DNA from 2 places in the Clostridioides sp. LIBA-6622 genome. Region 2 is predicted to be linked to the other one. Evidence: a T-box and tRNA genes for the amino acid it is inferred to sense, from the RefSeq annotation. Region 2 holds a T-box; the other holds one or more tRNA genes.
The links. The T-box of region 2 lies ahead of ileS (isoleucine--tRNA ligase). A T-box ahead of a tRNA ligase gene usually reads a tRNA of that ligase, here a tRNA-Ile.

Region 1 (7,215 bases), 1.2 Mb from region 2:
TAACAATACCTTTTTGTATTTCTTCTGTAGTTAATTCTTCACCATTAAAATATTTATCTAATATTTGGTCATCTGTTTCTGCTATAAGTTCCATTAATGCTTCTTTAACACTCATAGCTTGTTCCTTGAATTCACCTTCTAAATCATCTATGTTTTCAAATACATTATGTAACTTTACAAAGTTTTTATCTTTATATATAGGACTTATCATAGGAACTATTTTATTGTTGTACTTTTCTCTTAACATTGCTATTGCATCTTTATATCTTGCTTTTTCATTATCTATTTTATTTATAAACATTATCTTAGGAATACTCTCAGTTAGTTCCAATGATTTCTCTGTACCAACTTGAATAGGTGCTGTTGCATCTATTACTATTATTGCTGCATCACTTGCTCTAAGAGATGATACAACGTCTCCGCTAAAGTCAAAATATCCTGGGGTATCCAATAAGTTAAACTTATAATCATTATACTCTATAGGTATTAATCCCATACTATAAGTCATATTTACCTTGTCTGTTAATTTAGGTATCTTATTAGTGTTTGCTGTGTAAGCTATAGTTTCGATTAGATTTGTTTTTCCACATCCGCTATGTCCTAATACCGCTACATTTCTCAACATTTTACTATCATAAACCTTCATATAAGCACCCACCTTTTAAATTTATGTATTTTCTCTTAGCTGTTATTTCCTAAGAAATAGTCTAGAAAATGTTTGTTATTTTTAGAATTTTTAGATAACATTTTCCTTACTAGCTTTATTTCTACATATGGATGTAATTTTCCTCTTTTTTTTAACAAAAATTTAATTTAGATAAATAAAAACACTCTAAAACATTTTTTATTAAACGTTTTAGAGTGTTTTTTTAATTATCTTAATTTAATTATTTCATTATCATTAATAATTGTTTATCTTCAACCATATCGTCTTCTTTTACTTTAATTGACTTAATTACTCCATCAGTCTTAGCAACTATTATAGTCTCCATTTTCATAGCCTCTATAACTATTAGTGGTTGATTTGCTTTTACTTCATCTTCTTCTTTAACCATTATTTTTATAACTTTTCCTGGTATACTTGCTCCAATTTGAAGAGGGTCATTCATATCAGCTTTTTCAACATTATTAATTTTTCCAGAGAAGTTTCTATCTTTTATTTCTACTTCTCTAACCATTCCATTCAATTCAAATCCTATAGTTCTAAGTCCATTTTCCTTAACTTCACCTATTTCAACTAATCTTATTGTTAATACTTTACCTTCTTCTATCTCTACTTCACATTCTTCATTTTTATTTAAGCCATAGAAAAATACATCACTTTCAAGTTTAGATATATCATTATAGTGTTGTAAATGTTTAATATAATCTTCATAAACTTTTGGATATAAAGCATAACTTATAACATTTCTTATATTAGCATTTATGTCATATTTTTCATCTAGATATTTAGCTATTTCATCAAAATCTTCTGCTGGTAATAATGAACCAGGTCTTACTGTAATAGCTTCTTCACCTTTTAAAACCACTTCTTGTAAATCTTTTGGTATTCCACCTTCTGGCTGACCTATCATACCTTTACAGTAGTCCACAACAGAATCTGGGAATGATAAGTTTTTACCTTCTTCAATTATATTGTCTTTATCTAATTTATTTTTAGTCATAAAGATAGCTAGGTCTCCTACAACCTTTGAAGATGGAGTTACTTTTATTATATCCCCTACAACTTCATTAGCTTCTTTATATTTTTCTTTAACTTCATCAAATCTATTAACTAATCCTAAACTGTCAGCTTGAGGTTTTAAGTTTGTATATTGACCACCTGGTATTTCAAAATTATATATTTCTGCACAAGAGTTAGTTAAATCACTTTCAAATTTGCTATAAACTTTTCTTAAGTCCTTATAATATTTTCCTAACTCATCATATCCAAATAAATCTATACCTGTATCTCTTTCTGTATTTTTAAGAGCTTCTACTATAGCATTAAGTGATGGTTGACTTGTAAGTCCCGCCATAGATTCTAATGCAGCATCAATTATATCTACACCAGCTTCTGATGCCATTAAACAAGTTGCCACACCATTTCCACTTGTATCATGAGTGTGTAAATGTATTGGTGCTTTTATATTTTTCTTTAACTCTTTAACTAGAGTGTAAGCTGAATATGGTTTAAGAAGCCCTGACATATCTTTTATTGCTATTATATCTGCCCCTAAACTTTCTAATTCTTGTGCCATCTTAATATAATATTCTAGATTATATTTAGTTTTAGTCTTATCTAATATGTCTCCTGTATAACACATAGTTGCTTCAACAATTTTTCCAGTTTCCAAAGCTGTATTTATAGATGGTTTCATATTTTCAACCCAGTTTAATGAGTCAAATATTCTAAATACATCTATACCTTGTTTAGCAGATTCTTTAGTAAATTCTTCTATTACATTATCTGGATAGTTTTTATATCCAACTCCATTTGATGCTCTAAGCAACATTTGGAACATTATGCTTGGTATTTCTTCTCTCAGCTTTTGCAATCTACGCCAAGGTGATTCTTTTAAAAATCTATATGCAACATCGTAAGTAGCTCCGCCCCACATTTCAAGTGAGAATAAATCTTTTTGATATTTTTCTGTTGGCTGAGCAGCTTTTAATAAGTCATATGTTCTTATTCTTGTTGCTAATAATGATTGATGTGCATCTCTCATTGTTGTATCTGTTAGCAATAATTTCTTATCATTTTTTATCTTTTCTATATATGCAGATTTACCTAACTTATCAAAAAGTATTTTGCTACCTTCTGCCTTTGAACCATCTTTATCCATTCTTGGGTCATGTAATGCATCAAATAATGGTTTTTCTTTACAAGCATTATCATTTACAATTACATCCCCTATGAATTGAAGTAATTTTGTTCCTCTGTCTTTACTTTCTGTTATTTCAAATAAATCTGGATTTTCATCTATAAACTTAGTACTACATTTACCATTTGAGAATATAGGATTATTTAAAACATTAACTAAGAACCCTACATTAGTTTTGACTCCTCTGACTCTAAGCTCTTTTACTGATCTTATAGTTTTATTTATTGCTCCTTGGAATGTTCTATCCCAAGAAATTGTTTTAACTAACAAACTATCATAGTGAGGACTTATATTTGCACCTGTAAATCCATTTCCACCATCTAGTCTTATACCAAATCCTGAGCCAGTTCTATAAACTTGAATTTTTCCTGTATCAGGCATAAATTTATTCTTAGGGTCTTCTGTAGTTATTCTACATTGAATAGAATACCCTCTTATTTCTACATCATCTTGTGATTTTATATTAATTTCTTCACTATCTAAACTATAACCTTGAGCTATTAGTATTTGACTTTGAACTATATCTATCCCTGTAACCATCTCTGTTACAGTATGTTCAACCTGTACTCTTGTGTTCATTTCTATAAAATAATGCCCACCATTTGCATCTACCAAGAATTCTAATGTCCCAGCATTAGAATAGCCAACATGTTTTGATAACTTAACTGCATCTTCACATATTTCTTGTCTTACTTTATCATCTAGTGAAAAAGCTGGTGCATATTCTATTATTTTTTGATGTCTTCTTTGAACAGAACAGTCTCTCTCATATAAATGAACTATATTTCCATAGTTATCTCCTAATATTTGAACTTCTATATGTTTTGGATCAGCTATATACTTTTCTATAAATATGATATCTTCCCCGAAAGCTTTTCTTGATTCACTACAAGCAGTTTCATATTCAATCTCTAAGTCTTCTTCACGGTGTACGATTCTCATACCTCTACCGCCACCACCATTAGATGCTTTTATCATAACAGGATAGCCTATTTTATTTGCAACTTCTTTTGCTTCTTCAGTACTTTTTATTGCTTTTTCTACCCCTGGTATTGTTTGAACATTAACTTCTTTTGCTATTTTTTTAGAGTTTATTTTATCTCCCATCATATTCATTACTTTAGATGATGGTCCTATAAAAGTAATTCCACTCTCTTCACATTTACGAGCAAATTCTGCATTCTCTGCTAAAAAACCATATCCCGGATGTATCGCATCAACTTTTTTTCTCTTAGCCAAATCAATTATTCCATCCATGTCTAGATACGCATCTATTGGTCCTTTGCCTTCCCCTATCAGATATGACTCATCTGCTTTTGTTCTAAATAATCCATATTTATCTTCTTTACTATATATACCAACGCTTTTTATCCCCAATTCTGAACAGGCTCTAAATATTCTTATAGCTATTTCGCCTCTATTAGCTACTAGTATTTTATTAAATTTTTTAAGCATACTCTATTCTTCTCCTTTATTGTTTGTGTAATATTAAAGATTATAGACTAAAATACTTTATTTTTGAAGATGTTTAAGCAAGTTCCTTAATTAATAAGATAAATTTATAAATATAAGTAATTTTTAGACTGTGTAAACTCAATTTACCTCACTAAAATTAAGGCATTTTTTATAGAATTTCAGGTAAATTTATGTGAAAATTTCTACAATTGACTTGATTTTATACTGTTTTTTCTTATGTTTACATAATTATTTTCATCTTTACGTAAGATTTTATATATTTTTTTAATATCGTTCATATCCTAATCTATTTGTCTAGATACCCTCTTCACTACATCTGAAAGTTTTAAATGACCTAAATCTGCATAAGCTATTGCTAGTATTATTTTTACGACTCCATCTACCTCATCTAATTTATATGCTCTAGCATTTATTATTGTGTATTTTGGCATAAATTCTTCTAAATCTAGTGCAAGTTCATCAGATAAAGTCATATATTCATCAAATTTTTCTTCATCAGATAATTTAACAGAATCATATTGTTCACTTATGATATTGTCTAAATAATTCAAATCTATACTTAACTGATATGCAATTACGTCTTCCCTTTTTGTACTTTTACTTAAATCTTTTTCAACTTTAAATTTGCTATTTTTATCTATAGTTACTTTTAGTTCCTCGCTATCAACTATTTCATTTCCTATTATTATATACAAGTTTATTACCTCCTAAATATAAAAACTTTTTTAATCAAAAATAAAACCTCTAGTAATTTTACTAGAGGTTTGCACTGGTGGGATTAACAGGGCTCGAACCTGTGACCCCCTGCTTGTAAGGCAGGTGCTCTCCCAGCTGAGCTATAATCCCTCGATGTTTATATGGTGCGCCCAAAGGGACTCGAACCCCTAACCTTCTGATTCGTAGTCAGACACTCTATCCAGTTGAGCTATGAGCGCATTTTTTATTGGAGGCGACACCCAGATTCGAACTGGGGATCAAGGAGTTGCAGTCCACTGCCTTACCACTTGGCTATGTCGCCGCCTTTTTGGTGATCTATCCGCGACTCGAACGCGGGACACCCTGATTAAAAGTCAGGTGCTCTACCGACTGAGCTAATAGACCATATTAGTTGGGGTGGATAATGAGAGTCGAACTCACGACCTCCAGAGCCACAATCTGGCGCTCTAACCAACTGAGCTATACCCACCATGTATTCATAATTTAATGTGGTGGGCCATCAGGGACTCGAACCCCAGACCTACCGGTTATGAGCCGGGCGCTCTAACCAACTGAGCTAATGGCCCACATTAAATTTTAGTAGCGGTAATAGGAGTCGAACCTATGACCTTTCGGGTATGAACCGAACGCTCTAGCCAACTAAGCTATACCGCCATATTTTGGTGCCCAGAGGCGGAATCGAACCACCGACACGGGGATTTTCAGTCCCCTGCTCTACCGACTGAGCTATCTGGGCATCTGGCGGAGAGGGTGGGATTCGAACCCACGGCCCCTTTCGAAGTCACTGGTTTTCAAGACCAGCTCCTTAAACCACTCGGACACCTCTCCATTGGTGATCTATCCGCGACTCGAACGCGGGACACCCTGATTAAAAGTCAGGTGCTCTACCGACTGAGCTAATAGACCATGTTATTTGGCTGGGGATGCAGGACTTGAACCTACGCATACATGAGTCAAAGTCATGTGCCTTACCGACTTGGCTAATCCCCAATATATATGTGGTGAGCGCACAGGGATTCGAACCCCGGACACACGCCTTAGAAGGGCGTTGCTCTATCCAGCTGAGCTATGCACCCACATTACAATATAAACATAAAATTTGGAGCGGGAAACGAGATTCGAACTCGCGACTTCAACCTTGGCAAGGTTGCGCTCTACCACTGAACTATTCCCGCTCGTTTATTAAATTGAATAAAAAATGGTGCGGATGAAGGGAGTCGAACCCCCACGCCAATGGCGCTAGATCCTAAGTCTAGTGCGTCTGCCAATTCCGCCACATCCGCGCATTTTTCTGGTGGAGGATGGTGGATTCGAACCACCGAAGTCGATGACAACAGATTTACAGTCTGCCCCCTTTGGCCGCTCGGGAAATCCTCCGTATTAATTTTACATGGAGCTGGTGATAGGAATCGAACCTACAACCTGCTGATTACAAGTCAGCTGCTCTACCGTTGAGCCACACCAGCATTTTTTATTTTGGCGACCTGGAAGGGGTTCGAACCCTCGACCTCCAGCGTGACAGGCTGGCATTCTAACCAACTGAACTACCAGGCCGCAAATGGTGGGACCAACAGGGCTCGAACCTGTGACCCCCTGCTTGTAAGGCAGGTGCTCTCCCAGCTGAGCTATGGTCCCATTTTTGGAGCGGGTGAAGGGGATCGAACCCTCACAGCTGGCTTGGAAGGCCAGAACTCTACCATTGAGCTACACCCGCATATTTAATTGGTGACTCGTAGGGGAATTGAACCCCTGTTACCGCCGTGAAAGGGCGGTGTCTTAACCTCTTGACCAACGAGCCATTTTAATGGTTGCGGAGGCAGGACTCGAACCTACGACCTTCGGGTTATGAGCCCGACGAGCTGCCAACTGCTCCACTCCGCGATATTGTTTTATAAGTGCCGAAGACCGGAATCGAACCGGTACGAGAGGTAAGTCCCGCAGGATTTTAAGTCCTGTGCGTCTGCCAGTTCCGCCACTTCGGCTTTTTGGCTCCAAGGGTGGGGCTCGAACCCACAGCCTACCGGTTAACAGCCGGTTGCTCCACCGTTGAGCTACCTTGGAATATATTGGAGGCGACACCCAGATTTGAACTGGGGATCAAGGAGTTGCAGTCCACTGCCTTACCACTTGGCTATGTCGCCGCCTTTTGGTGATCTAT
Region 2 (7,215 bases):
ATAAGGACTAATTTAAATTATAGCTGGGAGGAAATGTAATGCTAACTCCAATTGAGATAGAAAATAAAGAGTTTAAAAAAGGTTTAAGAGGGTATAGAGATGAAGAGGTTGATGAGTTTTTAGACATCATCAAAGAAGATTATGAATCTCTATGTAGAGAAAATACAGCTCTTAAAGAAAAATTAGGATTATATCAAGACCAAGTAAATAAGTATGAAAATATTGAAGAGACATTAAAAGCTACTCTAATAACTGCTCAAAGTGCAGCAGAAGACACTTGTAGCGCGGCTAATAAGAAAGCTAAGATAATTGTTGAAGAGGCTGATTTAAAAGCTAGACAAATTATAGAACAGGCTAATAACCGTGTTATAGAAATAAGAAAAGAGTATGATGCTTTAGTTAAAGAATTTAAGATATTTAGAAATAAATTTAAGTCACTACTAGAAGATGAGATAAGAAGTGTTGATGAAATTTTTTATGATGTAGATGAAAAATGTGTAAATGCATTTGAAGGAACAACAGTGTATAATTATAGTAATGATGAAGCTGCTACAACTCTAGAATAAAGCTATGATTTATTGGATTTTTAGGGAAAATTGTTGTAGAAGTTTGAGAAATCTATAACAAAAATTTAAAATAGGATAAAAGTGTAAGAAAAATAGAAATTATTATATTTTTCAAAAATATATTGACTATTCAAATTATTTGTTATAGAATTTCATATAAACACAGATAAATTTTTAAAAGCGTTGATAGAGACAATTATCTTTAGATAATTTTACAGAGAATTGGGAATGCTGAGAACCAATGAATTTATAAAGGTAAAAATCACTCTTGAGCTGCAGGCTGAACGATTAAATTCTACTAAGCTGTGCCGGTTAGTACCGTTATACTATTAGAGTGTTATATGTGGATAGTATTAAATTCACATATAGAATTAGGGTGGTAACGCGATTTATAACTCGTCCCTTTGTTTAAAGGGGGCGAGTTTTTTAGTATTTAAATTTATGTGAAAGAATAAAAAATTTTGGAATTATAATATTTATAGGAAAGGGTGATTTGCATGGCGAAATTTAAGCCATTAGTGGACAGTTCAGTAAAACAAGCAGAAGCACAAGTTTTTGATTATTGGAAAGATATAAATATACTTGAAAAAACTTTAGAAAAAGGGGAAAATGACCCAAGTTTTGTATTCTATGAGGGACCTCCTACAGCCAATGGAAATCCGGGAGTACACCATGTTTTATCTAGAACACTTAAAGATTCAGTTTGTAGATATAAAACAATGTCTGGTTATCAAGTAAAGAGAAAAGCTGGTTGGGATACACATGGATTACCAGTTGAAATACAAGTAGAGAAAGAATTAGGTCTTACTAGTAAGCAACAAATAGAAGAATATGGAATAGCTGAATTTAACCAAAAATGTAGAGAATCAGTTTTCTCATTTGAAAAACAATGGAGAATAATGACTGAGAGAATGGCTTATGAAGTTGATTTAGATAATCCATATATAACTTTAGATAATAACTATATAGAGTCTGTATGGTGGATACTTAATAAATTCAACAAAGAAGGATATATCTATGAAGGACATAAAATACTTCCTTATTGCCCAAGATGTGGAACTGGTCTTGCTAGTCATGAGGTTGCACAGGGGTATAAAGAAGTAAAAACTAATACAGTTATAGCTAAATTTAAGAAAAAAGATGCTGATGAATATTTCTTAGCATGGACAACAACTCCATGGACTTTACCATCAAATGTTTCATTAACAGTAAATGCTGATGTTGATTACTTAAAAGTTAAAAAAGGTGACGAGATATATTATGTATCTAAACCTCTAGCTAATAAAGTACTAGGTGAAGATTATGAAGTTTTAGAAGAAATGAAAGGTAAAGACCTAGAAGGATTAGAATATGAGCAATTAATGCCTTTTGTAGAAGTTGACAAGAAAGCATTTTTCATTACATTAGGAGATTATGTAACTACTGAAGATGGTACAGGAATAGTTCATACAGCACCAGCATTTGGTGAAGATGACTATAATACAGGTAAAAGATATGATTTACCAGTTGTACAACCAGTAGATGAAACTGGTAAATTTACAACTACTCCTTGGGAAGGTAAATTTGTAATGGAAGATGGGCTAGATGTTGAAATAATAAAATGGCTAGCTTCTGAAAATAAGTTATATAGTAAAGAAAAAGTAGTTCATAATTATCCACATTGTTGGAGATGCCAAACTCCATTAGTATACTATGCAAAACCAAGCTGGTATATAGAGATGACTAAACTTAAAGATAAATTAATAGAAAATAACAATGGTGTAAAATGGTTCCCAAGCTTTGTAGGTGAAAAGAGATTTGGAAACTGGTTAGAAAATTTAAATGACTGGGCAATATCAAGAACTAGATATTGGGGAACTCCACTTCCTATATGGAGATGTGAATGTGGTCATACGGATTCAGTAGGTTCAAGAGCTGAATTGGCTGAAAAAGCTATGGAAGATGTAAATCCAGAGACTGTTGAACTTCATAGACCATATGTAGATGATATACATTTAAAATGTGAAAAATGTGGAAAACCAATGACAAGAGTAACAGAAGTTATAGACTGCTGGTTTGATAGTGGGGCTATGCCATTTGCTCAACACCATTATCCATTTGAAAATAAGGAAAACTTTGACCAATTATTCCCAGCTGATTATATATCAGAAGGTATAGACCAAACTAGAGGTTGGTTCTACTCATTACTTGCAGTATCAACATTTGTATTAGGAAAGGCGCCATATAAGAGTGTTTTAGTTCCAGACCTTGTACTTGATAAAGATGGAAAGAAAATGAGTAAATCAAGAGGAAATACAGTAAATCCAATGGAGTTATTTGACCAATATGGAGCAGATGCATTAAGATGGTATCTACTATATGTTTCTCCACCATGGACTCCAACTAAATTTGATATGGATGGATTAAAAGAAATACAAAGTAAATTTATAGGAACTATGAAGAATGTATATAACTTCTTCACTTTATATGCAAATACAGATGATATAAATCCAACTGAATTCTTTGTAGAATATAAAGATAGACCAGAACTTGATAGATGGATACTATCTAAGTTTAACAATTTAATGAAAGAGGTAGAAGAAAATCTATCTATATTTGAATTAAATAAGACTTTAAGAATGATACAAGATTTCATAAATGATGATTTATCTAACTGGTATATCAGACGTTCAAGAAGAAGATTCTGGGCAACTGAATTAACAGAAGATAAAAAAGCAGTGTACAATACAACTTATGAATTATTACATGGTCTTTGCAGAGCTATAGCTCCATTTGCACCATATATGTCAGAAGAAATGTACAGAAATTTAACAGGAGAAGTATCTGTTCATTTAGCAGAGTATCCTAAGCCTAATGAAGAATTAATGGATGCTAAATTAGAAGAAAAGATGGATTTAGCTAAAAATCTAGTTACTTTAGGTAGAGCTTCAAGAGAAGTTGAAAGAATAAAAGTTCGTCAACCATTACAAAAAGTATTAGTAGATGGTAAATTTGAAGATACAATAAGTGATGTAGTTGATTTAATAAAAGAAGAACTTAATGTTAAAGAGGTAGTATTTGCTAAGGACTTAGATGAGTACATGAACTTTAGTCTAAAACCAAACTTTAAGGCAGCAGGACCATTACTAGGGGCTAAGATGAATTTATTTGTGGGAGCATTAAATAAATTAAATGCACATGAAGCTGTTAATAAACTTGAAAATGGTGAAAGCTTAACAGTTGATTTAGATGGTGAAGCTTTTGAGTTTAATAAGGATTTAGTGTTAATAGGTATAACTGCTAAGGAAGGATTTAATGTATCTGTTGAAAATAATCTTTTTGTTATACTAGATACTAAGTTAACTGAAGAATTAGTTGATGAGGGTTATGCTAGAGAATTTATATCTAAAGTACAGCAATTAAGAAAATCTAATAACTTTGAAGTATTAGATAATATAGTTATAGATTACTGTGGTGATGATGAAATTGCTAAGGCTGTTGGTCACTTTGAAGAATATATCAAGTCTGAAACTTTAGCTTTAGAAATAAATAGAGTAGACGATAAGTCTTTAGAAGAACAAAACTTAAATGACCATATGACAGGTATAAAAGTTACAAAAAAATAAAAAGAATAGTTAGTTAATTAAAATCCTTATAGAAATTAGTTTATAAATTTCTATAGGGATTTTTTAATACAGTATAATTCTATATTCAATAAAATGTTGAAATATTCCAAAATTTACAGTAAATAAATATATATAAATCATATAAATTATTTATAGTATGTGATAGAATATTAGTGAATAAGCGTTTAAGTGAGGATGAATAATATTTTAGAGTAAACTACTTCTGATAAATTTATTTATAAATTTATTGTGTATAATGCAGGGTGGTTTATTTATTATGCAAAGGGGTGCGTTTTGATGTATGGTGAAAGTAAAAAACTAAGTATTGATAATAACATATTTTTACAATATGGTCTTATTATATTGGGTATGATTTTATCAACCTTAGGAATAAATTTATATCTAGCACCAGCCAAGTTATTGAGTGGAGGAGTAGCTGGAATTTGTGTTATATTATATAATCTATTTGGTATAAATCAAGGAATCTCCAGTTTTTTGATGAATATACCAATATTTATTATAGCTAAAAAGTATTTTGATAATAAATTTTTGTTAATAAGTTTTGTTAATATGTTACTATTTTCTGTTGCTCTTGGATTAACACAGGATATTGCTAAATATTTTCCAATAAATGACACTATGCTACAGTGTATTTATGGTGGTGCTTTAACCGGTATAGGTATGGGGTTGACTTTTAAAGCAAGAGCTACTGCTGGAGGACTTGACATAATAGCAGCTATAATGAAAAGAAAGTACGATATACCTATGAAAAATACATTTTTATTTATAAATTTCTTTGTAGTATGTGCAGGTGCATTTTTATTTGGAGCCAAGTTGGTAATGTATACTCTAATTGCTATGTATATAATTTCTTTTACAATGGACATAGCAAAAGATTGTTTTGATAGAAAAAAATCCATACTTCTAATATCTAATAAATATGATGAAATATCCAAAGTAATAATGAATAAGATGGGAAGAGGTGTAACTTTTCTAGAGGCAGAAGGAGCATACACACAAAATAAGAAAAAAATGATTTATTGTATAATATCTGCAAATGAAATAGGTAAATTTAAAGATTTGATTTATGATATGGATAGTGAGGCTTTTATTTCTGTTAATAATGTGGAGGAAGTAAAAGGAGGAGGTTTTAAAGATAAGTTTCTTTAAAATATCAATGTTAAAAAATACCATATGTATTGTGATTACACCTAGTTAGATGTATACTGTAATTAATGGGGTACATGAAGTACTCAATAATATACTAGGAGGTATAAGAATATGTTAAGAGAGAGATTTGTAGTAAGAAATCACCATAATCCACATACAAGTGGATGTTGTGGAACTGGAGGAGAAGGATGCTGTGGAGGAGATAACCATGAGCATACACATCAACATTCTCACAGTCATGGGCATGAGCATGAGCATGTAAATGGTGCAGGTCACGACCACAATCATGAGGATGGTTTTTCAGGAACTCATGAGCATAGTCACGAGCATTCACACACACATGGGCATGAACACTCTGATGGACATACACACGAGCATAAATAGAAATATTTAAAAATTATAAAAGATTTTTATTTTGTGAATCCATGAAGGTTTAAATAAAAATTAAATATTTTAAATAAAAATTATTGATAATAAATAAGAAAGTGAACTGTTAAATTAAAAACTTTAATAGTTCACTTTTATTAAGTATTAAATTTAAATCCAATGATTAACTAAAAAAGAAGCTATATTTTCATAAGGTATTTTTTCTGTTCTTAATAAGCTTTGGACAACTAAACCATCAACTATAGACATAAGTAAGAAGGAAAATGATTCAGCCTCTTGTTCACTTTCACTGCTACTGTATTTTTCTAATGACTCAACAATTTCAGATTTAAGAGTAGTTCTCCATTCAATATATTTTAATCTCATTCTTTCTTTCAAATCATCATTTGAAGTAATTGCTTCGCAAATAAGATACATATGTACTCTACCACGACTTTCTATAGTAGATATTTTCTCTAAGATTAAATTAACCATTTCTATTTGAGAATTTTTTGATTTAACGTTTTTTACACAGTTTAATATAGCACTGGTTATAACTTCTAAATGAGTGTCTGCAATATCATATATAATATCATTTTTAGATGCGTAGTGATAATACAAAGTACCTTTACTTATATTTACATCTTTTGCAATATCAGCAAGACTAGTATTTTGAACTCCATTTTTGGCTATTAAATTAGTTGCAGATGATAAAATAGCCTGTTTCATATTGTTTGTTTTCATAAAACCTACCTTTCTATGTATATTTATAATAAATTAATAACATTATAAGCTTATGGATATTTATTGTCAATAAAGCAAGAATTTATATCTATTGACTTTTTTTCATTCAAAATATAAAATAATAATTAAATCGGTCGTGCGACCGACTGAATAAATAAAAACAATATCTTATAGTGAGGTTAATATGGATAAAATAAAATTGATAGTGGATAGTGCATGTGACTTACCTAATGATATAATAGAAAAATACAACATCGAAGTTGTTGGTTTAAATGTATCTTTTGGAGAAGAAAGTTATATATCTGGAAAGGAAATAGATAATGAAACTTTCTATAGAAAAATGAGTGAAAGTAAAGTACTGCCAAAGACATCATGTCCTTCACCTGATAAATTTTTAGAAGCATATCATTGTCAGGAAGAAAGTATATTGGTGATTAATATAAGTTCAGGATTATCTGGGACTTATAATAGTGCACTTTTGGCAAAAGATATGTTTGAAAAAGAAGGGAATAACAAAAAAATTGAGGTTATAGACTCACTTAGTGGGTCAATTGGAATAGGACAACTTGTGTTAAAAGCAGCAATATTAATCAAAGAAGGAAAAGAACTCGAAGAAATTGTTTCAATAATAGATAAATATAAAGATAATCCTCCATTTTTTGGCACTTTAGAGACATTAGAAAATGCTATTAAGGGAGGTAGGATAAACCCTATAGCAGGAAAAATTATAAATACATTGAATTTTAAGGCTATAATACAAGTTG

Region 1: it has a tRNA-Ile gene. The T-box ahead of ileS (isoleucine--tRNA ligase) is inferred to sense a tRNA for this amino acid. The anticodon was not compared.

The regions. Positions count from the first base shown of each region.
Region 1 covers NZ_CP196998.1:37,084-44,298, reverse strand. The annotation lists gene ACTG47_RS00405 (elongation factor G) at 1-646, opposite strand, end outside; gene ACTG47_RS00400 (pyruvate carboxylase) at 888-4,319, opposite strand; gene ACTG47_RS00395 (hypothetical protein) at 4,622-5,035, opposite strand; tRNA gene ACTG47_RS00390 (tRNA-Val) at 5,111-5,186, opposite strand; tRNA gene ACTG47_RS00385 (tRNA-Arg) at 5,199-5,275, opposite strand; tRNA gene ACTG47_RS00380 (tRNA-Cys) at 5,285-5,358, opposite strand; tRNA gene ACTG47_RS00375 (tRNA-Lys) at 5,366-5,441, opposite strand; tRNA gene ACTG47_RS00370 (tRNA-His) at 5,450-5,526, opposite strand; tRNA gene ACTG47_RS00365 (tRNA-Ile) at 5,547-5,623, opposite strand; tRNA gene ACTG47_RS00360 (tRNA-Met) at 5,638-5,711, opposite strand; tRNA gene ACTG47_RS00355 (tRNA-Phe) at 5,718-5,793, opposite strand; tRNA gene ACTG47_RS00350 (tRNA-Ser) at 5,797-5,885, opposite strand; tRNA gene ACTG47_RS00345 (tRNA-Lys) at 5,888-5,963, opposite strand; tRNA gene ACTG47_RS00340 (tRNA-Gln) at 5,972-6,047, opposite strand; tRNA gene ACTG47_RS00335 (tRNA-Arg) at 6,057-6,133, opposite strand; tRNA gene ACTG47_RS00330 (tRNA-Gly) at 6,158-6,232, opposite strand; tRNA gene ACTG47_RS00325 (tRNA-Leu) at 6,257-6,340, opposite strand; tRNA gene ACTG47_RS00320 (tRNA-Tyr) at 6,350-6,434, opposite strand; tRNA gene ACTG47_RS00315 (tRNA-Thr) at 6,449-6,523, opposite strand; tRNA gene ACTG47_RS00310 (tRNA-Asp) at 6,535-6,611, opposite strand; tRNA gene ACTG47_RS00305 (tRNA-Val) at 6,617-6,692, opposite strand; tRNA gene ACTG47_RS00300 (tRNA-Gly) at 6,698-6,771, opposite strand; tRNA gene ACTG47_RS00295 (tRNA-Glu) at 6,781-6,855, opposite strand; tRNA gene ACTG47_RS00290 (tRNA-Met) at 6,863-6,938, opposite strand; tRNA gene ACTG47_RS00285 (tRNA-Leu) at 6,954-7,039, opposite strand; tRNA gene ACTG47_RS00280 (tRNA-Asn) at 7,044-7,118, opposite strand; tRNA gene ACTG47_RS00275 (tRNA-Cys) at 7,125-7,198, opposite strand; tRNA gene ACTG47_RS00270 (tRNA-Lys) at 7,205-7,215, opposite strand, start outside.
Region 2 covers NZ_CP196998.1:2,976,226-2,983,440, reverse strand. The annotation lists gene ACTG47_RS14205 (YlmH family RNA-binding protein) at 1-4, shown strand, start outside; gene ACTG47_RS14200 (DivIVA domain-containing protein) at 39-566, shown strand; T-box leader at 741-973, shown strand; gene ileS (isoleucine--tRNA ligase) at 1,064-4,171, shown strand; gene ACTG47_RS14190 (YitT family protein) at 4,469-5,341, shown strand; gene ACTG47_RS14185 (hypothetical protein) at 5,453-5,725, shown strand; gene ACTG47_RS14180 (TetR/AcrR family transcriptional regulator) at 5,879-6,451, opposite strand; gene ACTG47_RS14175 (DegV family protein) at 6,636-7,215, shown strand, end outside.